Regions from separate parts of the Neobacillus sp. MER 74 genome, predicted to be linked through region 1. Evidence: riboswitches for the same ligand, from Rfam matches in the RefSeq annotation. Region 1 holds a riboswitch; each other region holds the start of a gene.

Region 1 (7,884 bases):
TTTGCAATTTGAAAAATTATGACATGAATTGTTCATTGAACATTTCTAATGTATTTAGTTTTGATATAATCATGTTAGAGTATCTATAAAATGGAGGTTTCTAATTTCAATGTATTTTGAAGAGGTTAAAAAAGAAACGTTATATATCGCACTCGAAATGATTAATTCGAATCCCCAATATAATATGTTTGAAAATGGTAAAGAGGCCAGAACACTTGCTGATATGGAAGAAGAATTCTTAAATCCTAATTCAATCAGTGCCTTTATTAAGCTTGATGACACGTATATTGGAATAATTGATTACTTACTAGAAAACCCGAAGGACCATTACCCGTGGTTAGGGCTATTACTGCTGCATGGTGATTATCAAGGATATGGGTTCGGTGCACAGGCATTTGCAGTCTACGAAAATGAGATGCTGAAACGAGGTAAGAAAATCGTTAGAATTGGTGTATTAAAAGAGAACTTAAGAGCACAACGCTTTTGGGAAGCATTAGGATTTAATTATTATAATTCAACAACCATGCAAAATGGAAGTGGTATTTTTTGTTACGAAAAATCAATCGGACAATAACATCAAATTGAATGTTACACCTCTAAATACATGAATTGCTCGGCAAAGTGCTGAACTTGATCTTTATCGATTTGATTTTTTTTCAGCAGTGATTCAGCAATGATCACATGTGTCTGAATAGACGCATCTTTTTTTAAATCTCGTATGGACAAATCGCCGTTTAATAAAAGGATTGCTTTTTCTCTAATGTCTTGATTCTTGGATGACTTGTATAATAGATAGGCAATACATGTTACCTTATCCACAATTATCACTCCTCTATAATCAAAAATAACATTTTTTTACTATTTCGACGAGAAGCAACTTTTTTCCTGCTAATATTCTGAAAACTTATTAAAACTCTAGAGATTTTGTTTTTATATAAGAATCTTGTATGAGAACGGTCTATTAATTAGAAAATTCAAATAAATTATAATAAAGAATCTTCGCGGGGGCGGTTGTTAATGTTTGAGTATAAGGAAGAAAAACTTTCTGGTTTTGCGGTGGTTAAAACAATTCCCAAAGATGGATATCATATTAATGACGTAAAATATGAAAGCCCTTTCAAAGGAGAGGTTTCAGCCTACCTATTCATACCGGATCAACTAGGCCCTCTACCTGCAGTCATTTATATGCACCCAAGTCAAGGAGATAGAAAAACATTTTTCTGTGAGGCCCAAATGCTAGCAACCCAGGGCTATATAACCCTGCTCATTGAAGCCCAATACTTAAGAGGGAATAAACAACTAGAGTTGCGAGGAAAGAAAGAGTTTACAAAAACGATTGAGGAAATGGCAGATATTCAAAAATATATTCAAACAGTAATGGATATAAAAAGGGGAGTCACGTTGCTTAGAGAACTAGGAAAGGTGGATGAATCCAAGATCGCCTTTGTCGGCCAAGGCATGGGGGCAGCATGGGGTGGTATTCTTTCTGGTATTGAAAATCGCATAAAAACATTTATTCTGATCTCAGGATATGGACAGGTGTCAGAGATGCAAATGACAAGTGAGCATCCATCAGCCGTGCTAATTCGTGGTTTCCTACCACCTGAACGCTTCGAATTTTTTATTTCGAGTCTTAAGAAATTGGATGCGATTCATTATGTTAAAAATGCTTCGCCAGCATCGATCTTTTTCCAATTTGCTGAAAATGACGAATATATCGGTCGAAACCATGCTAATTCTCTTTATTCAATTGCTAGTTCTCCAAAAAAAATCAGTTGGTATGATACGAATCATGAATTTTCCGACTGCGAAGATGCCTTCTATGACCGGATAGAATGGCTGAATGTGCAATTCTCCGGGCAGAAATCCAAGCTTTTAAAAGAATCGACGCTGACTAAAAAATTACTTTTAAAACGGAAATCTTGTTGAATATTGCTAATTTGATATGATTTTTATATAATATTGAAGGGATAAAAGAAAAACGATGATAGTATTATGGAATATTACCTTTCGTCCCAATGGGATGGGAGGTTTTTTTTACCTTTTTACATAAGATTTAGGAGGAAAACCAATGAAACAGGCCTTAATCAAGGATTTATACAGAAATACCGAAAGCTATATTGATCAAAAAGTAGAATTAACTGGGTGGATTCGGACCATTCGTGATTCCAAAACTTTTGGGTTCATTGAATTAAATGATGGCAGCTTTTTTAAAGGTGTACAGATTGTTTTTGATGAGCAGTTAGCGAACTTTAAGGAAATCGCGAAACTTCCAATCAGCTCATCCATTAGGGTAAAAGGGGATTTTATTCATACTCCTCAAGCAAAGCAGCCTTTTGAAATAAAAGCGACTGACATTGTGATTGAAGGTACGTCAAATGTGGATTATCCATTGCAAAAGAAGAAGCATTCGTTTGAATACTTACGAACAATTGCCCATTTACGGCCAAGGACTAATACATTTTCAGCCGTTTTTCGTGTAAGGTCGCTTGCGTCCTATGCGATTCATAAATTTTTCCAAGATAAAGGGTTTGTGTATGTTCATTCACCAATTATTACCGGCAGTGATACAGAAGGTGCAGGGGAAATGTTCCGAGTAACTACCTTAGATATGGACAATCTTCCGAAAAATGAAGAGGGCAAAACGGATCTTAGCAAGGATTTCTTTAACAAAGAAACCAATTTGACCGTAAGCGGGCAGTTATCGGCAGAAGCGTTTGCATTGGCATTCCGGAATGTCTATACCTTTGGCCCAACATTTAGAGCAGAAAACTCTAACACTGCGCGACATGCGGCGGAATTTTGGATGGTTGAGCCTGAGGTTGCTTTTGCTGAATTGCCGGATATCATGGATTTAGCAGAAGAAATGGTGAAATATGTAATTGGCTATGTATTAGAACAGGCTCCTGAAGAAATGAATTTCTTTAACAGCTTTATTGAAAAAGGTTTACTAGACCGGTTAAATAATGCCTATACGGCAGACTTTGGCCGTGTGACCTATACAGAAGCGATTGATATTTTACGGGAGTCAGGTGAAACGTTTGCCTATCCAGTTGAGTGGGGCCTTGACTTGCAAACCGAGCATGAACGCTATTTAAGTGAAAAGGTATTTAAACGACCTGTATTTGTTACTGATTATCCAAAAGAAATCAAAGCTTTCTATATGAGACTAAATGAAGACAACAAAACAGTTGCTGCAACAGATTTATTAGTACCGGGTATTGGTGAATTGATTGGCGGAAGTCAGCGTGAAGAACGTGAAGAAATCTTAGCAGGTAAAATAAATGAACTTGGCATGACTGAAGAAGATTACTGGTGGTACCTGGAATTAAGGAAGTATGGCGGTACGAAACATTCAGGATATGGTATTGGTTTTGAGCGTTTAATTATGTATCTAACAGGAATGACTAATATTAGGGACGTCATTCCGTTCCCAAGAACAACAGGGAATGCTGAGTTTTAATTAGGCTGTGTTAAACTTGTCTGTTGATTTCCGTTCCAGGCACTTCGCTTTCCGCGGGCGTTGCGGGGAGCCTCCTCGGCGCTTTCAGCGCCTGCGGGGTCTCCCCTGCCCCGTACTCCCGCAGGAGTCTTCGTGCCTTCCACTCCAATCAACAGAGTTCCACAATCAACATTTCCCTTTAAAACAGCCTTTAATTAAAAAGAGAAGACCAGTTTCGAACTGGTCTTCTCTTTTTTGATTATTATTGGTCCTTTAATTCCTCTTCGAAAAAGAATGTTTCCGGGTGTTCCTTAACGATATAAGAATATCTTTTCATGTTTTTTACATATTGTGATTTTAGAATGGTGACGACTTCGCCAGTTTCAATAATATTTACAGATTGTCCGTTTTTGTATAGATTGGTTGAGTTTTTCACTTTTACACCCCTTTACCTATTCCTTATTAAGTATATCATAAAATCCTTAATCCTATTGCTATCTTATTGGATAAGTAAACTCAATTGGAAATCATAAAGCCCACTTCCTTTCAAAACAAAACGTAATGTGTTATGCTTTAAAGAAAGTGAGGTGTCATTTTGACAAATTATAAGGCAAGAAAAAGTAACCTCAAAGAATTACTAGCTAAAAACGGTATGGACTTGGAAAGTTTGGAAAGGAATACAAATATTCCTCAAACTCAACTCAACGACTATCTGTCAAAGAAAGTAATGAACTTAAATACTGCAATGACCATTTCCAAAGAATTGAATTGCCGCATTGAAGATTTATATATTTGGTCTTCAGAGGAGAAAGAAGCATAGAAGCATAAAAAACAGACTCAACATAGAGTCTGTTTTTTTGTATGAAAAAAATAGCACGCATTTTTGCGTACTATTTCTTTGGAATTAAGGGTTTAAGTCACATTCCTTTAAAGGAATTACTTTCGTTTTCTTTGTTAATTTATATCCCACCCAAACAAGTAAGAATAATGGCAGGCCGATGTAGGAGACTAATACTCCATTCCAATCGATATGATCACCCATAAATGCTGAATAGTTTTGTCCTAAAACAACAAATCCACATACAAGAAAAGCAAAGATAGGGCCAAATGGGAAAAGTTTTGATTTATATGGTAATAAGCTCAAATCTTTGCCTTGGGCAATAAAAGCCTTTCGGAAACGATAATGACAAACTGCAATCCCCAGCCAAGCGATAAAGCCGGACATGCCTGAAGCGTTTAACAACCAGATATACACTGTTCCATCACCAAAGAATGAGGCAAGGAAAGCAAGTGTCCCCACCAAAGTTGTTGCAATTAAGGCATTTACTGGAACGCCTCTTTTGTTTAATTTTCCAAGGAATTTAGGAGCTTTACCTTGTCGGGCCAAATCCCAAAGCATACGAGTTGATGCATACATTCCTGAATTTCCTGCCGATAAAACGGCGGTTAAGATTACTGCATTCATGATTGATGCAGCGAAAGCAATTCCTGCCTTTTGGAAAACCAAAGTAAACGGGCTTACAGTAACGTCGCCATTTGCTAAATTGTCATTTGTATAAGGAATAAGAAGCCCGATGACTAAAATCGCCAATACATAAAATAATAAAATACGCCAGAACACCTGCTTCACGGCACGTGGGATGGCTTTTTTTGGATCCTCTGTTTCACCAGCTGCTACACCTAAAAGTTCAGTTCCTTGAAAGGAAAAGCCTGCAGCCATAAAGATGCCTAGCATTGACAAAAATCCACCGTGGAATGGTGCATCACCAATCGTGAAGTTCTTGAAGCCAGGTGCTTCATTACCCATGATACCGAAAATCATTAACGTACCAGTAACAACAAAAATAATAACTGTTACCACTTTAATTAAGGAAAACCAATACTCTGCTTCTCCAAATCCTTTAACAGAAAGGTAGTTTAAGAGAAACATAATCACTAAAAAGATACCGCTCCAGATAAATGAAGGAGTATTTGGGAACCAGAATTTCATGATCATCGTTACCGCAGCTAATTCTGCAGCAATCGTTATGGCCCAGTTATACCAATAGTTCCAGCCGAGCGCAAAACCAAGGGAGGGATCGACAAATTTGGTGGCATACGTACTAAAGCTTCCTGCAACGGGCATATAGGCACCCATTTCAGCTAACCCTTGCATCAAAAAGTAAACCATGACACCAATAACAAGGTAGGATAGGATGGCTCCGCCAGGTCCTGCGCTATGGATTGCGCCGCCGCTAGCAAGAAAAAGTCCCGTTCCAATCGTTCCGCCAAGCGAAATCATGGTGAGATGACGAGATTTTAACCCTCTTTTTAAGTCCGATGGAGCTTTTTCTAGTGTTAAATCACTGGTATATTCAGATTCTTTTAATACTCTAGCTGTTTGCATAGTCTTGACTCCTCTTTTTTCTTTTTTTCGTGAAGGAGTTTGGAATACAAAAATGCCATCGAGGAATAATCGATGGCATTACAATACCCCGCATCATACCTTCCGAAAGATAGCTCAACACGATTAGCTGGTAGAAATAATCGTGACAGTTCTGTTCCTATTTGAAGACAGACCCAGCATGCTTTTTGAAGAGTAAAAGCACACTTCGGCAGTTTTTCCTTTTAAGTAGAGTCATGAATGTCTCTCACATCTCGTCCACTTTACTAATAAAAACCGCGACCTCTACCTCATCGGTTTGATGAGGATTTATCATATGAAATTAAATATATTAATATAGTAAATGAATTTTTATAGATTTGTCAATATGTAATTTTCTAATCAGCAATAAACAGATAATTTGTTTTTTTTAAATTAATTTTTTTATTTTACTTTAAGTGAGAGTATCGGTATTATTTTGAATTAGAATTGATGCCTGTTCGTATTAGGAGGATTTTTACCATGCAGATTGTTGGAATGATATTGGGATCTCTAATTATTGTGGTTGCCTTTAACCTTTTCTTAATCCCACATGAAGTATTGAGCAGTGGATTAAGTGGAATTTCAATGATATTAGGGATGATCTCACCGGTGAATACAGGGGTGGCAAATTTCCTTTTGAATTTTCCTTTGTTAATTATTGGATATAAAATGTTAGGAAAAAGATTTATCGTGAATTCGATCTTTTCGGTTATTGTTATCTCGATAGGATTATATGTAATTCCCGTATTTGCGATCGCAGATGATAGAATTCTTTCATCTATTTTTGGTGGTGCGTTAACGGGCTTAGGTGTCGGAATCGTTTTCCGTTGTTCCGGATCGACTGGGGGATTTGACATTATTGGCATGATCGTAGCAAGAAAAAGGGATTTTCCAATTGGTACTTTACTTTCAGGTATGAATGCGGTAGTTATTATGATTAGTGGATTTTTGTTTGATTGGGATTCTGCACTTTATACCTTAGTATCTATTTTTGTGACAGGTAAAGTAGTCGATGCAATCTATACGGATCATGCAAAATTAACTCTAATGATTATTACAGATAAAGGCGAAGAGATGAGGAATCATTTACTAAAGAATTTGTATCGAGGCTTAACTGTTTTGGACGGTGTTGGCGGATACTCAAATAACCAGCGGAATGTATTGATAACAGTCATTTCCAGATACGAACTTAATGAAGTGAAACACTTAATCACGGAAGTCGATTCGCGTTCCTTTGTTAATATTACAGAAACGATTGAAGTAATGGGGCTGTTTCATCGGCCAAGTCCATAAATAAAGGGTTGCATCTATTAAATGGATGTAACCCTTTTTGTTTCATCGGGATTTTCCTCGTTTTTTTATCCATTTCAATAACACATGGATAACTTCTTCAAGATCCTTCCCAGCTGGAGTTAATTCATATTCCACTTTCTTAGGTGAAGTGGCAATCACCCTTTTAATAATCAATCCTTCATTCTCTAAATCACGCAAGCGTTCGGTTAACAATCGATCAGAGATTCCAGGAATGGAAGTAACAATTTCATGGTATCGCTTCGGGCCCTCCATAAGTGAAAAAATAACGGAGCCCATCCAACGTTTACCAATAAATTCAATCGCATTATGAAAATTGGTACATATATGCTTAATTTCCTCTTCAGAAGGAGTCATACACTTGTGGTTGTTCGGTTCATTCATATAATATCCCTCTTTTTTACTTTTCTAACGATATCATATCATAGTTTATTTTCTTGACGAAAGGTACTTACTAATAGTAAGATGATTATGCACTTACTATTAGTAAGTTAAATTGATTAGGGGGAAATCTCTCATGCAAACTACTTTAACGAAAAGTTTATCTGATGTTATCAAAGAACGTCACTCCGTTAGAAAATATGATTCAACATATAAAATTTCTCAAGAAGAAATAAAAGAAATGTTAAAAGAAGCAACACAAGCACCATCCTCAAGTAATCTACAACCATGGCGTTTTATCGTGATCCAAGACCAAGAGTTAAAAAAGGAACTTAGAGCAGTAGCC
Region 2 (7,884 bases), on a different contig from region 1:
ATTTCGCTTTGAATAACCGGAAAAACTTCCCTTATTTACCCCAAAACGAGCTCCATTCTGCATTTAACCGGAAAAACTCCGCTTATTTTCCGATCGCGCCGGTGCCGCAAAACAAAAAAGCCTGTAGACCAGACGAGTCTACAGGCTTTTGGCCTCAATGATTTAATAGTTTCTGAATCACGAGGTTTGTTAGATTTGGTACGATTTCAAAGGAGTAGGTCATTTCTAGTCTTTCAAGTTTCTTGTGAGCATCTAGACCATAAGGGCCGATATTGATTACTGGTACATTGATATCGCGAATGTCTTGGTAGTCTACAAAGAGCTTGGTGCCCCAGCCCGGGTTATTGTTTGATTCGGCATTAATACCGGCTTCGTCATCACTTAGCGCAACAAAACTCATATCTGAGATATAAGGGAAAAAGTTACGTGTCACCATCGGATGTTGATAGTTTGGCTGGAGCTCTTCCACAGCTTCATCCAAGGCCGTAATTAAAGCAAGCTCGTCCGTTGTTTTCCCTGTCAATTCAATTCGTGGGGAGTACAGAGATGAGTAAAACAGAATGATGGCCGGACTTTTATCATTCATCCATTTCCAAGCTTCCTCAACCACTTTTGCGGCAAACATGCGCGTATCTAGTTCTGTATTTTTTAAAAGCTGTTCTTTAAATTGACTCATATGTGCCGTGAACGCTTCGCCGTTCTCTTCAACCAATAATTGTTCCATTTCCTCGTACGTCATCACTCTAGGTTTCCAAGGGTGCTGTACATAGGGTTCGCCGCTCAATGTGCTGTATTGTTTATATCTTTCTTCGAAGGAAGTCAGGGCATTGGTAAAAGCAATTATCGCTTGTTCCCTTAATTTTTCAAGCACGTCCTTTGGCGACCAGGAATGAATAAAGAAATTGTAATAAACATAGGCAGCTAAGGCCGTTTGAACGGTATAAGAAGGCTTCAAATCTGTTTGTTTTAACGAAACAGGAGGAACGGTGGTTTCACCAAACGCTTCGTTACAAAGCTCCGGATTGTAATTGATTTGTCTGGTCAGCTCGGCCGCAATAAAGTTCGGATCGAGTCCCTCAAAGGCGGAACCTACATGCGTTTCTGCTCCGGTAATAAAGAAAGATGGCAGCAGCTTTCCAACGGTCCCCTTGTAGATATAGCGATTTTCGTCGCCTTCGTATCTTGGTGAAACGAAATCCGCATTAATCGCGGCTACATAGGTAAACCCATGTTCCTCTTTCCAGCGTTTCAATGTTTTCAATGCGGAAAGAACACCGTGGGAGCTGTCCTCTTCGTCACATTCCGATAAGAGAACAATGTTACCGTCTAGTTCTTCAGGGTGCTCGGAATAATAGTTTAAGAGGTATAAGTGACTGGCAACCCCGCTTTTCATATCAAGGACGCCGCGGCCAAATAACCAGTCGCCTGAGTCTAAATGTTCTTTAGCGGCAGCCGGCAGCTGTTCCATTTTTAGTGACTCCATCAGTTGGTCTGGGAAGCAAGCCTGGTCTTTTAAATGGTTAAAATCTTCAATCCCAACCGTATCAATATGACCCATCAAAATCACCGTGCGGCTGCTCGTTCCCTTCGTTCCTTTCACAAAAGCAAGAACATTATAACGCTCTTGATCGTCGTTGAGTGTTTGTTCTAACACTAGGTGGCTAGGGTTTTGTGAAAAATAGGGAATAGAAGAAATCATAGAATATAAAGACTGTGCAATGGCCTTTTCGCCATTGGTATTAACGACACTTTCAATGTTTACAAGCTGTTTCGTGAATGTCAGCACATCCTCACGACATTGCAACATACGCCTGACCTTCTTTTCTAGTAAATTGGTATTTAGAAAAAATGTATCTCAGAAGAGAAAGCCCGTCAAGTCTTTAATTTTGATAAAAAATAACATCAAAAATATTATTGCAAAAGTAAGAATATTTATATATACTAAAACTTGTTTCATTAAACTAAATATAAATCCTCATCTTTAAGCATTAGATGGGGTAGAGGTCGCGATTGATATTAGTATCCTATTGGAGATTCAGTGAAATCTATGAAAATAGGAAAAAGGATCCATCGCCGAAGCTTCTGAAATCACTGCTTTCAGAAAGCTGGGTCTGCACTCGAATAGGGGCAGAACTGTCACAGTTCCTTGGAATTGTGGAGAACTATCTTCACCAATGCTAACTGATGAGGGTGTGTAGAACACCGTCATACTCACATGGACGGTGTTTTTTTATTACCTAGGAGGGGATTTTTATGAAAAAGTTTGCATTTTTATTAGCAGCGGCGATGATGTTGATTTTATCTGCTTGCGGCACGGAGAAGCCTGATGGAGAAAAGGCAGCAAAAGCAAGTGGCTCTAAGCATGAGTTAGTGAAAAAAGGTGCGTTAACATTCTCGATGACCGGGCAGTATCCACCGTTAAACTTTAAGAAAGACGGTAAATTGACTGGATTTGATGTTGAAATTGGAACAGAAATTGCTAAGAGAATTGGGCTTGAAGCCAACCCTGTAACCAATCCATGGGAAACGATTATCCAAGGATTAAAGGCAAACAAATATGATGCCATTATTGGAAGTATGACTGCTACACCTGAGCGAGATAAGCAAGTTGATTTCACCAATCCATATTATTTATCTGGTGCACAGATTTTTGTAGCGGAAGGCAATTCCGCGATTCAATCGAAAGAGGATTTAAAAGGCAAAAAAATTGGTGTTATTCAAGCTAGTACGTGGAAAGACATGGCCGATGAATTATCTGATCAAGTGAAAGGCTATCCAACTGACGTTAACGCCCTTCAAGATTTGGCGCTTGGCCGTTTAGATGCGGTCATCACGGATAAAATTGTCGGTGTGAGTGCTAAAAATGAAAAAGGCTTAAAAATTAAGGCCATTGGCGATTTATTGAATGAAGACCGTGTCAGTGTAGCGGTAGCTGAAGGAAACAAAGAGCTCGCTGATAAAATCAACGAAGCTATCCAATCAATGATTAACGATGGGACGTATGAAAAAATCAGTATGAAATGGTTTAATACAAACATCATGGAAAAGTAAGACAGGATCAAAGATTTTAGTGTAAGCACCTGATGTGGGTGCTTGCACGATTCAACGAAGGAGGTACGCATCATGATATTTATTGAAAATATTATCAGTATTTTTAGTGAACACGGAATTGCTTTTTTGAAAGCTTCTTGGATGACCATCGCGATAACGGCCATCTCGCTATTATTTGCCATGGTGATTGGTATAATTTTCGCGGGCTTTAAAATTTCCTCTAGTAAAATACTAAATCGCATTGCCGATATCTATATAGGTATTATTCGTGGAACGCCTCTCATTGTTCAGATTATGTTCCTTTATTATGGACTTGCCAATATCGTGAACCTGGACAGCTTCACGGCAGGGGCTCTGGCATTAGGTGTACATACAGGAGCCTATATTGCGGAAATTTTTAGAGGAGCGGTGCAATCCATTGACCGCGGACAGATGGAGGCGGCAAGGTCACTCGGAATGTCCTATTCTCTTGCGATGAGGAGAATTATTTTCCCGCAGGCTTTCAAAAGAGCAATTCCGTCTTTAGCCAATCAGTTTATTATTGGCTTAAAAGATTCTTCCCTTGTTGCCTATATTGCCGTGACGGACCTATATAACACGGCTCTTAGTGTCCAAGGTGAAAACTATATGCCATTTGAAACGTACTTTGTTGTCGGCGTCTATTATTTGATTATCGTTCTGATTTTCACATGGGTTGCTAATCGGATTGAAAAGAAAATGGATGTCAGCAGACCTAAGGAGGCAGTAATCGCATGATTGAAATTAGCCATCTTTCAAAATCCTTTGGTAAGCTTGACGTATTAAAACAGATTAACTTAAGTGTAGAAGAGAAAGAGGTCGTTGTTCTGATCGGTGCCAGCGGCTCTGGTAAAAGTACGCTGCTTCGCTGCCTCAATTTTTTAGAAGTGGCAGAGAGCGGTGACATTATCATTGATTCTGAAAAAATAGACCTCGCAAAAACAAACTTAAATAAAGTAAGAGAAAAGGTAGGAATGGTGTTTCAGCATTTCAATCTTTTTCCTCATAAAACAGTTATCGAAAATATTATCGAAGCACCGATGTTTGTCAGAAAGGAAACAAAGGAAGCCGCGACTTCCAAAGCCATGGCCCTTCTTAAAAAGGTAGGCTTAGAGGATAAAGCCAACTACTATCCTGAACAATTATCCGGCGGGCAAAAGCAGCGGGTAGCGATCGCGAGAGCATTAGCGATGGAACCAAAAGTGATGCTTTTTGATGAACCGACTTCAGCGTTGGATCCTGAACTTGTTGGTGAAGTGCTGCAGGTAATGAAGGATCTCGCACGTGACGGGATGACGATGGTGATTGTGACCCATGAAATGGGATTTGCGAAAGAAGTGGCCGACCGAGTCATTATGCTGGCAGACGGAAATATTATTGAAGAAGGCCATCCAAATGATATTTTTGTCCATCCAAAACATGAACGGACGAAAAGGTTTTTGAACCAAATATTATAGAATGCAATCAAACCTGCCTTGGCGTATTCAAGGCAGTTTTTTTATCTTTTGGCTCTGTATTTTAACCCTCCTTTTGTACCTTATCAGTTAGTTCTTAGGTAATGAATTGATAGAGAAAAGGGGTTCCTAAATATCTGAATAAATGGTACTATTTACATAGTGTTTACATGAAATTTACATATTTACGTATTGTTTACAAAACAAAAAATAATGAATCAAATAGGAGGGTATTGTAATTTGTCATTAGTTTCCTTATCAAATGCAATTAACTATGATCATACCTTAATAGGTTCTAAGGCAATGAATCTGTCAAAAATTAAAAGAATTTTAAATAATATTCCAGATGGTTACGTAGTCACTTCGGACGCATTTAAGGAGTTTCTTTCATTCAACCATATTAATACAACAAGCAATGAAAACGTTCAAGATGAAATCATCCATGCTAAATTCCCTGCTAATATGGAATTAACCATTGCAGAGAAGTTTGAAGCTTTGAAGAAAAGTTCGAACTATGCAGTTGCGGTACGTTCATCGTCTGCACTAGAGGATCTTGAAGGCGCATCATTCGCTGGACAATATGAGACAATTTTGAACGTAAGAACTCTGGAAGAACTTTTACATAGCATAAAGCGATGCTGGGCGTCCTATTTTTCATCCTATGTACTGGATTATGCCAAAAATAACAGCATTTCACTTTCCGATGTTCAAATGGGGGTCCTCGTACAAGGGATGGTTAACGCAGATGTTTCAGGTGTTATCTTCAGTACAAACCCAGTGACACATAACCAAAACGAAATTCTTATAAATGCTAGTTATGGTTTAGGTGAGGCCATTGTTGATGGCAGCGTCACACCAGATATGTTCATTATTAATAAACAAAGCAATCATATTATGAAGGAACTAGGACTAAAGGAAATTCAAATTATTCCTGCCGAGAGCGGAAACGAAACCGTTGATGTACCTATTGAACAACAGGAAGTATTTTGTTTAGAAGAGGATTTAATCCATCAGTTAACGGATGTTACAAAGGAAATTGAAGCTTATTACCAATATCCAGTAGATATTGAGTTTGCTATAAATAATCATCAAATTTTCATCTTGCAATCAAGGCCAATCACGACATTAAAAGGGGGGAAAGCATCATGAGTACATTTATAAACAACTTAGAATTTAAGGATTTTAAAAAGAATTTATTTTTAGCTGATGAAGAGAAGAATGTATTTTGGGAACTGGATGGTGCTCACTTTCAAAAACCATTAACACCGTTATTTTCTTCTTATATAGCCCCTGCCGTATCAGAAGGAACGTTAAAAGCCTTTGAAAAGCTCCAATTGCCTGTTAAACAATTTCATGTGAAGATGACCAACGGCTATTACTATCAAACAGTTCGAATGCATGATAATTTAGAGGTTCGCCTAGAAGCGCACCAAGAGGCAATGAAACCAGTATTTCCAAGATTGACTGAGATTCTTGATGAACATGTTAAAAATACACTTTTACCTTTTTATCATCGCTTAAACGAGTATAAAGACCAAAACCTAACGTTAAAGGATGCAGAAGAGAAAGTAATAGAGCTGTATGAAATGTTCAAAGAAATTTGGTCCATTCATTTTGAGGTGGTCATGCCAAGATTGTCAATAGGCGTGGCTCTTGAAGAGGTTTATGGTGCCTTATTGAATACAAAAAATACAACAGAAGTTTATGATTTGTTATTAGGTACAATGCATAAGTCAATGGAAACGGATAGAGAACTATGGAAACTTTCTTTGATTGTAAAAGATTCAGAGATATTATCAAAACTATTTCATGATACAGATAGTGCACAATTACAAGAAGCACTACAGATCTCCGAAGAAGGTAGACATTTTTTATCGTCTGTTCAATTATTCCTTGAGGAATATGGTTATCGTACAGCAAACAGCCATGAATTTGCAGACGAAACTTGGGTAGAAAATCCTTATCATGCTTTAAAAGTTATTAAAAACTATCTTGAGAAGGACTTTGATTTTGAAGCTGAACTTCAGGAAGTTATCTCAAAAAGAGAAAAGAAAGTGGAGGAAGTACTTTCGAAAATGCCGGAGGGGGAGCTCAAAGAAACATTTAAAGCTCTTCATAATATGGCATTAAAAATGTGGGGAATAGACGAGGATCATCATTTCTATATTGATGCTATGCTGCCCGCAAAGGCTCGTCCATTTATTTTAAATGTGGGGCATACATTAGTTAACCACTCTGTCATTGAAAATAACGAGGATGTTGTATTCCTGTATTTAGATGAATTAGTTGAACTTCTAAGAAATCCTAAGCCGTCTTATGACTTAATTAAGAAAAGAAGAGAAGAACACAAGAAAAATGAAGCCAATGCGCCTGCTCCATTTTTCGGTAACCCACCCGAAGGTCCAGTTGATCCAATCGTAGAGCGGGTATTTGGTACGAAAACGTCTAAGCTAAATGAAGAATTAAAAACTTTTACAGGATATTCAGGCTGCCAAGGTATTTACACAGGAACGGTAAAGATTGTTAGTACCCAGAGTGAATTTGGTAAGATTAAAAAGGGTGACATTCTGGTTTGTAAAACAACAACCCCACCTTGGACTGTATTGTTTAATTTAGCGGGGGCACTTGTTACTGATGTAGGTGGAATTTTATCCCATGCTGCTACTGTTGCAAGGGAGTACAATGTTCCTTGTGTTATTGGAACAAAGATCGCAACAACTATACTTAAAGATGGCGATATGATAACGGTGGATGGTACAAAGGGAGAAGTTATCATCCATGAACAAAACTAATCATAATCTTATTTTAGGCGCTATATTAACAGGGACCTTTTTGGTTCCTGTTAATTCTACTATGATAGCCGTTGGATTACCGATCATATCATCCGATTTAAAGGTTTCTGTTGCTAATATTACATGGGTAGTTACCATTTACCTGATTATAATGGCAGTAGCTCAACCGATAGCAGGTAAATTAGGTGATATATATGGGAATAAAAAGGTCATGCTGATAGGATTTATATTATTTTTCGTTTTTTCCATTGCATGTACCTTTGCTTTTAATTTAATTTCACTTATTATTTTCCGGTCATTGCAGGCTTTAGGCGGTGCTTTAGCTACACCCAACGCAACTGCTGTTATAAGGCACGTTATGCCTAGAGATAAACTAAATAACGTATTTGGTTTTTTCGGTCTTTCAATGGGATTAGGCGCAGCAATTGGCCCCCTTCTTGGTGCAGGATTGATTAGTTTGTTTAGTTGGAAAGCTATATTTTGGGTTAATGTTCCATTTTTATTGGTTTCTATTATACTAAGTTGGTTTACTGTTCCAAGGGTGAATGAAACAAAAAAACACTCATTAG
Region 3 (7,884 bases), on a different contig from region 1:
CAGTACATAGGATGGCAACCTTTTCCGGCGCCAGTTGGTCAACATCCCGTGCTTCGATAAGCATTCCCTCTGGCATGTTTAAATACCCGCGCTCTATCGCAACAGAAACGACATTTACCATACTACGGCCAAGCAGGGCGATCTTTCGATTAGATTTTATGGCAGAGGCGACAACCTGCTGGACACGATTTACATTCGAGGCAAACGTAGATATAAAGATTTTTCCTTCTGCTTTCATGAAGGCTTCATCTAAAGTGCCACCAATCATTTGCTCGGATGGCGTTAGCCCCTTACGCTCGGCATTGGTACTTTCTGATATTAAAACTAAGACACCTTGCTCACCAATATCAGCCATCTTATGAATATCAGAATGTTGATTATTCACTGGTGTTAAATCAAATTTGAAGTCCCCAGTATGAACGACATTCCCCTCAGGAGTATGAAAAACAATGCCGAGACAATCCGGGATACTGTGACTTACTCTGAAGAAGGAAACGGTTGTTTCTCCAAACTCAAGCTTGGAATCTGAATCAATCGTCACGAGTTTCGTGTTGCCATTCAACCTGTGTTCGTCAATTTTTAATTCAATCAGGCCCAAGGTAAAGCGGGTAGCGTAAATAGGAACGTTCAATTTTCTTAATATATACGGAATCCCGCCAATATGGTCCTCATGTCCATGAGTGACAATTAAAGCACGGATTTTCTCCTGATTTTCTACCAAATAAGTAATATCAGGGATAATTAAATCAATTCCTAATAAACTCTCATCTGGAAACTTCCCGCCGCAGTCAATAATAAAAATATCGTCTGCATATTGAACCACATACATGTTTTTTCCGATTTCATTGATACCGCCTAAAGCAAAAATGGATAATTGCTGATTATTGGTTTGCAAGTAAATATCCTCCCTATTCCATGTAAATATGAATAGTATGCCCTTTTGGTTGGACTTTATTGGAAAGGGAAAGTGAAAAATTTCAGTCAGGGTCCGAAAAATAAAAGGCTGTCAACAGTACGGAATTCAAAATTCCCTATGTGTTGACAGCCTACCAGCATTTAAATTAATGTTTTGACTTGGTGTCCAGGTAAAACCACTTGCAATGCCATTTCTTCATCGTGACTCAAAGGCAGCAATGGCAATCGAAGTCCACCAACCTGCACCCCGCTCATGTTCAGGGCTGCTTTTACTGGGGCCGGATTAGGAGCCGTAAATAATGCCTTCATAAGAGGAAGCAGTTGGCGATGAGAGTGAGCCGCTTCTTGGACGCGTCCATTTTTAAAATGATTTATCATTTCTTGCATTTCATTGCCAATTACATGGGAAGCAACAGATACAACTCCAGCACCGCCAATCGCTAAAACCGGCAATGTTAAGCTGTCATCCCCACTATAAAGGGTAAAATCACTAGGGGCTTGGCTAATAATAGAAGCCATGTCATCCAGGTTGCCGCTTGCTTCCTTAACAGCAACAATATTCTCGATTTGGGATAGGCGAACAATGGTCTCTGCGGATAGATTGACCACACTTCGACCAGGGATATTATAAAGCATAACCGGTAATGATGTAGATTCAGCGATTGCTTTGAAATGTTGATACATACCTTCTTGGGAAGGTTTGTTATAGTATGGAGCAACGAGCATGATCCCGTCTACACCTGTTTCTTCAGCTTGCTTTGTTAAACTGATAGATGCCCGTGTATTATTCGAGCCAGTGCCAGCAATAACTGGGACTCTTCCTCTCGCTGCGACGACAACGGCTTTAAATAAAGCGATTTTTTCATCCGTCGTTAAAGTTGGAGATTCACCGGTTGTACCGGCAACGACGAGACCGTCCGTCCCATTTTCAATTAAATAATCTACTAATCTTCTTACTGCGTTAAAATCAACCTCGCCATTTTGATCAAATGGTGTAACCATTGCGGTTAAAACTTGGCCAAAATTCATTTTTTCTCACCCTTTTAATAAATTTTTATAAAATTTAGAGGTGGGCAAGGCCATTCAAAATTCAACGCAAAAAAGCAACAGTGAGGGTTCACTGTTGCAGTAGAAACATAAATAAAACTAAGTTCCCGTGCGTAAGATAGCCCTCCATATAGTCTCCTATATGACAGTTCTGTATTTATTCAATAGCAGAACCAGCTTCATGATCATGAGAATCAATGAAACTTCGGCAAATTCCCCTTTCTACAACCATCGTTGGACCTCATTATCCTCCAGTTGTGTACTAATGGTCTTTGCACCTCTATCCTCACTTCAAAAGTATTGAAGTAAGAAAAATATATAATTAATAGTAAATATATCAGAATATTCCTTTTGTTTCAAGGGGGAAAAGGAACTATATTTGTAAAGTTTATGCAGTTTCTAACCCCTGTTCTTCTTTTTCTACTTCTAATGCAGATACAATATATGCAAACCCGTTCATCACAAAATAAATAACATCCGATTGAATCTGTTCCTTTTCTCCTAAATAAGTATTTATGATCATACTGATGGAAAAGAAAACTACGAAGGATAATGCAATTTTATTAAAAATCATCAAATTTACCGACCCCTTTATTTAGGATTCTTATGTTAATCATATTTGCTTAAGACGGGTTTTATGTCTGCCGCCTGAAGGGTGGTGCTTGAAATCAATGAGTGCCAGGTGTTGGTTCATTCACCCTGGTTCTTCTTGGAAGTTCTTTCTTACCGTGCAGGAAGTGGTAAAGAACCATCGATGCAAGAACGACTGCACCTAAAATGACATACAAAGTACGATAGCCTGTTAACGGTATAATAAACCCGAGGATGTATGGACCGAAACCCAGACCCGCATCAAGAAAGATAAAGAAAGTGGAAGTGGCCAAACCCATCCGATGGGGAGGAGTTAGTTTTACTGCTATGGCTTGGGTACTTGATTGCAAGTTACCGAAACCAAGGCCGATTAATACTCCTGCTGCTAATAAAATAATGCTGATGTTTGCGGTGCTAAGCAGAAACAAACCAACGGCAAAGGCAATAATACATGGATACATAATATAGTTTGCCCCTTTTAAATCCATTATACGGCCGGTAAGGGGGCGTGATAACAATACGGCAATAGAATAAACTAAGAAAAAGAAACTTGCAGCGCTTACTAGATCAATTTCTATTGCATAGAAGTTAATAAATGAAAGAACGCTGGAATAACAAAAAGCTACTACTAATGTAATAACTGCAATTGGCAATGCATTGGGCTCAATATAATTAGAAAGTTTAAATCCTTTTGTTTCAGTTGGTTGGGGTGTTCCTTCTAATTGAGGCACATTTACAAAGAACGCTGTGACTAAACTAATGATCCCTATTACAAGGGAGAAAATAAATATCATTTGAAAGTCCGTATGCTGGGTCATGTATAGGCCAATGAATGGGCCAATTGCGGTAGCCAATGTTGCGCTCATACTGAAATAGCCAATTCCTTCAGCTTTCCGTGAAGCAGGGATAATCTGGGCCACGATCGTTCCTGTTGCTGTACCAACCATTCCGGCTGCAATCCCATGGAGTAGTCGTGTTATAAGCAGGAAGGTAATCCCGAAATTCAGAAAATATAAAAGAAGGGTGAAAATAAAAAGGATGGAACCAGTGATTAATGTTCTCTTCCTTCCAATAGACTCAATAAATCTACCGATCAAAAACCTGCCAATTAATGAACCAACAATAAAGATTCCTGTGGCAAGACCTGCTTGACTTGTGGAAGCATGAAATTCGTCTACTGCATAGACACCAATGATGACAATTAATAAATAAAAGACTAAAGTGACGAAAAAATTGACCCCGGAAACAATCGTAAAATCTTTAGTCCAAAGTTTAGCTCTTGGTTGATTCACGTTATTAAACCCCTTACTTAATAATATTATCTCGAATGATCCCCATAATCTGGATGGTTTCAAGCTGTTCGTGTTCTGAGATACCTTTTAAGATGTCATTTTCAAACTGATCAATCGTGACCCGAACTTCTATATATACTTTTTTTCCTAGTTCAGTCAGCTGTATCCGCTTTTCACGTTTATCATGGCTAGGAACCTGTTCGACATAGCCCAGTTCCTCTAATCGATTAATAGTCCTAGTAACTGTGGGTTTTTCTACATATAAATAATGAGAAAGATCCACAAGTGTAGCAGGTCCATTATTGGATAAGCAGTGAAAAATAGACCATTGAGCTCTGTGAAGTTGATGCTCAGCCAAATGGAAATTCAATTTATTTTCAAACGGGCGGTAAAGCATCAATAATTGATGAAAGAATTTTTGTGAAGTCTTTATTTAAATCACCTCGAATAAGTCGAATAGTTAGCTAGAGTAATAATTACCCTGGGTAACTATATTAGTGTAACAGATGTGGTTTTATAAGTCTAATTGTGGTTACTAATCAAACGTTTGATTAAAAAGGGCTGAAGCCTTGAGATATATAGATTTATGAGGGTATAGGGTATTTTTGAAAAAACTAACCAAACGATTGATTAAATGGGGGCGAGGCCTTAGTATTGAAGGATTTTTCTGGTGTGAGAAATTTTTTTGAGGAAAAACTAATCAAACGTTTGATTAAAAAAGGTCGGAAAATACCGCTGAAAAACTAATCAAACGTTTGATTAAATAGGGTTGAAGCCTTGGTATATAAGGCTTGTAAGGTATTATTTGTTTTTGTTATTCCGATACAAATACAGGCCGAATCCCAACGTATCCCTGCCCCAGGTCAAATAGGTCCGGCGCCATGTTCGAATCCGCTCCAACATCGCATTACAATCTGGATCATCTGGATTCTCAAGACAATAGTTCTCGACGGACATCGAATAAAGCCACTCGTAATCGTCCCAATCATCATCGTTGGCAACATAAGACCAAAGCGGGATTAATCCTAGTTCCTCGCCAGCCTTAACAGTATCCGCATGGGTTTTACATTCCGACTCATCAGCGCCTCCGAGCGCTTCTAAATACGCAGGACTTGGAGTCTGTTTCCAATATCCCTCGCCAATCAGAATGTAACCATTTTGCTTAACTAGACGTTTTAATGTCTGTAAGGTGGGTTCCATTCCACCTAATGCGTGGGTTGAACCAATACAAATCCCCAAATCATACCCATCTTCCTCGCATCCTTTGACTGCTGAGGCGGCATCTTCCACAATAAATTCGATGCTGCCTTCAGGAATTCTGCCGTGTGCCTTTTGCTTTGCTTCCTCGATGGACCCTTCATACAATTCGATAGCTGTAGCGGCTGCTTGATAATTTTCCACCAAGCGGATTAACAGTTCGCACTTTCCTGCTCCTATATCAATTACTTTATCTTTTGCATTGGAGAGATGATATCGAGCATCTTCATGATCTTGTCTTCACTGATTGGATTACTAAAGGCATGGTCGCGGTGGGCAATTGCTGAAAATTTATTTCTATCCATATATTTATATCTCCTTGTTCATGTGGTCTGTATGAAGCGTATCTTACCCGGCGATGTGAAGCAAGTTAAAATGTAGGGGATTGTAATTTATCAAAAGTAAAACTGAGCAGGAGAGAGAGGTTCTTCTTCATGGGGAGCCCTGCCGGTAAAGCGAGTTGCAATCCATAGCATAATTCTATTTAATAAAAGTGTAGTGCAAAAATTAGTTTGAATGAGGTTATCGATATGAGAGCATTAGTGTTTAATACGTTTGGCGGGCCAGAGGTACTGAAGTATTCAGAAATCAACGAACCTGCTATTGGTCCGGATGAAATACTCCTTAATATGAAAGCAATTGGCCTAAATTTTGCTGATATATATAGAAGAAAAGGTAACTACCATCTCGAGGGGGAGCCTCCATTTATTTTAGGATATGAAGGGGCAGGAACGGTCGCAAAGGTCGGAGCAAATGTTCAAGGCATCCGCATTGGCGATCCTATTGCCTTTGCCGATGTACCACATGCTAATGCAGAGTTCGTGGCAGTCCCTGTAGAAAAGGCGATCCCTCTGCCTGAAACAATTTCGTTTGCGGAAGGCGCTTCTGTCCTATTACAAGGATTAACGGCTCATTATTTAACAAAGGATAGTTATTCCGTAAAAAAGAATGATATCGTACTAGTTCATGCGGCAGCGGGCGGGGTCGGGCAGCTTCTGGTTCAAATTGTCAAACTACTGGGCGGAACGGTAATAGGTTTAACTTCGTCCCTGGAAAAAGCGAAGGCGGCAGAGGAAGCAGGAGCGGATAAAGTGTTCTTGTATAAGGATGATTGGAAAAGGCAAATACTCGAAGCTACAAATGGGAAGGGTGTCAATGTGGTCTATGAATCAGTAGGTTCAACGCTTCAAGACAGTTTTGATGTCACTCGCATCGGCGGGACGGTAGTATTTTACGGAATGGCAGGAGGGGACCCAGCTTTGGTGGATCCAAGAATGTTAATGGATACGTCCAAAACATTGACGGGTGGAGACCTATGGAATGTGCTTACCAACCGAGAGGAACGAATTGCTCGTTCAACCGAACTGTTCGGGTGGATGTCGGAAGGAAGAGTTAAAGTATCTAAACCAACTACCTTTGCACTAAGCGATGGACAAGAGGCACACCGATATTTAGAAAGCCGAAAGAGCACAGGGAAAATATTATTAATACCATAATGCCCTAACAATTAAATGCCTCCACAATGTGGGGGTGTTTATTTTGGTGTCAGGCACCAAAAAAAATTTAATTTTTTATTGCAAAAGCGCTTTCACTAGGTTTATAATATGTATAAATCGATTTACTAAACCGATTTACTAAAACGGTTTATCCTATGATCACAAGTATTTATTTAAAAGGGGATTTTGTTATGAATAATGTAATTGTCCCGATAAACGCATTTGATAGATTTGAAGTCTTGAAGAAGGGGCAAACTTCATTTATTAGGCTTATTGCAGATTCAGGTGCTTATGGAATTGAGATTCGACGCGAATTATTGTCGGACGAAGATCCATCACTACATCAAATTAAACAAGAAATTGAACAATATCAATTATTCACAGTTTATTCGGCTCCGATTGAGTTATGGAAAGAGGACCACCAATTGAACAAGAAGGAATTAAATGAGATTTTGGAAGAAGGAAAAGATCTCGGTGCTAAATGGATTAAAGTGTCACTTGGCCATTTTCAAAAAGGCCAATCTGATCTTATCGAACTGAATACCTTTTTGGATCAGCATCAGGGAGTTCAATTGTTCGTTGAAAATGATCAAACGCTTCATGGGGGGAATATCCATCATTTAACATCCTTTTTTGAAAGCGCCTCCGAGCAGAGCACACCTGTTAAAATGACTTTTGATGCCGGAAACTGGTATTATTCTGGTCAAGAAGTAGACGAAGCCGTCAGCAAGCTTGCACCATATGTCATGTATTTGCATTTAAAACAGGTAGAAGATGATAATGGAGAGTTTATTACGGTGCCGCTGCAAAAAGACGGAAGTCACAGTTGGGAGAAGGTCATGAATCATTTTCCCGCTGAAATGGTGAAGGCGCTTGAGTTTCCCATCGAACCGAAGGAGAGAACACGAGAGTTTGTTCAGATGATTATGGAAAGTGAGGCTATATCATGCAACATTTAGATACAATTACTTTTGGAGAAGCAATGGCGATGTTTATGGCCAATCATCCAGGTCCCTTACACGAAGTCAGCCAATTTACCCGTGAACTTGCTGGAGCAGAAACAAATGTGGCCATTGGACTTGCTAGATTGGGCTTGCGCTCAGGTTGGGCGAGTAAAGTCGGAAACGATGCGTTTGGAAAATTTGTCATCGAACGGATCAAAAATGAAAACGTTGACACTGGGCATGTTTTGATTGACCCACACTATCCGACTGGGTTCCAGTTGAAATCGATGGTTTTAGAGGGCGACCCAGAGGTTCAATATTTTCGCAAAGGATCGGCGGCAA

The links. A riboswitch is a leader RNA that binds a small molecule or an ion and turns the genes downstream of it on or off. The one in region 1 is predicted to bind lysine.
Region 2: another riboswitch for lysine. It lies ahead of M3610_RS19885 (ABC transporter substrate-binding protein); the one in region 1 lies ahead of M3610_RS22700 (amino acid permease).
Region 3: another riboswitch for lysine. It lies ahead of dapA (4-hydroxy-tetrahydrodipicolinate synthase); the one in region 1 lies ahead of M3610_RS22700 (amino acid permease).

The regions. Positions count from the first base shown of each region.
Region 1 is NZ_JAMAUV010000021.1:29,892-37,775, reverse strand. It holds gene M3610_RS22735 (GNAT family N-acetyltransferase) at 110-574, shown strand; gene M3610_RS22730 (hypothetical protein) at 589-819, opposite strand; gene M3610_RS22725 (alpha/beta hydrolase) at 1,018-1,929, shown strand; gene asnS (asparagine--tRNA ligase) at 2,072-3,463, shown strand; gene M3610_RS22715 (hypothetical protein) at 3,460-3,615, opposite strand; gene M3610_RS22710 (hypothetical protein) at 3,705-3,878, opposite strand; gene M3610_RS22705 (helix-turn-helix domain-containing protein) at 4,038-4,262, shown strand; gene M3610_RS22700 (amino acid permease) at 4,347-5,828, opposite strand; lysine riboswitch at 5,931-6,121, opposite strand; gene M3610_RS22695 (YitT family protein) at 6,327-7,139, shown strand; gene M3610_RS22690 (winged helix-turn-helix transcriptional regulator) at 7,182-7,541, opposite strand; gene M3610_RS22685 (nitroreductase family protein) at 7,675-7,884, shown strand, end outside.
Region 2 is NZ_JAMAUV010000014.1:61,251-69,134, forward strand. It holds gene M3610_RS19880 (M20/M25/M40 family metallo-hydrolase) at 155-1,807, opposite strand; lysine riboswitch at 1,991-2,173, shown strand; gene M3610_RS19885 (ABC transporter substrate-binding protein) at 2,254-3,051, shown strand; gene M3610_RS19890 (amino acid ABC transporter permease) at 3,124-3,807, shown strand; gene M3610_RS19895 (amino acid ABC transporter ATP-binding protein) at 3,804-4,526, shown strand; gene M3610_RS19900 (PEP/pyruvate-binding domain-containing protein) at 4,764-5,672, shown strand; gene M3610_RS28060 (PEP-utilizing enzyme) at 5,669-7,315, shown strand; gene M3610_RS19910 (MFS transporter) at 7,302-7,884, shown strand, end outside.
Region 3 is NZ_JAMAUV010000031.1:29,138-37,021, reverse strand. It holds gene M3610_RS25380 (ribonuclease J) at 1-895, opposite strand, end outside; gene dapA (4-hydroxy-tetrahydrodipicolinate synthase) at 1,057-1,944, opposite strand; lysine riboswitch at 2,074-2,253, opposite strand; gene M3610_RS25370 (hypothetical protein) at 2,351-2,536, opposite strand; gene M3610_RS25365 (MFS transporter) at 2,631-3,845, opposite strand; gene M3610_RS25360 (MarR family winged helix-turn-helix transcriptional regulator) at 3,859-4,278, opposite strand; gene M3610_RS25355 (methyltransferase domain-containing protein) at 4,647-5,246, opposite strand; gene M3610_RS25350 (quinone oxidoreductase family protein) at 5,633-6,598, shown strand; gene M3610_RS25345 (sugar phosphate isomerase/epimerase family protein) at 6,790-7,557, shown strand; gene M3610_RS25340 (sugar kinase) at 7,545-7,884, shown strand, end outside.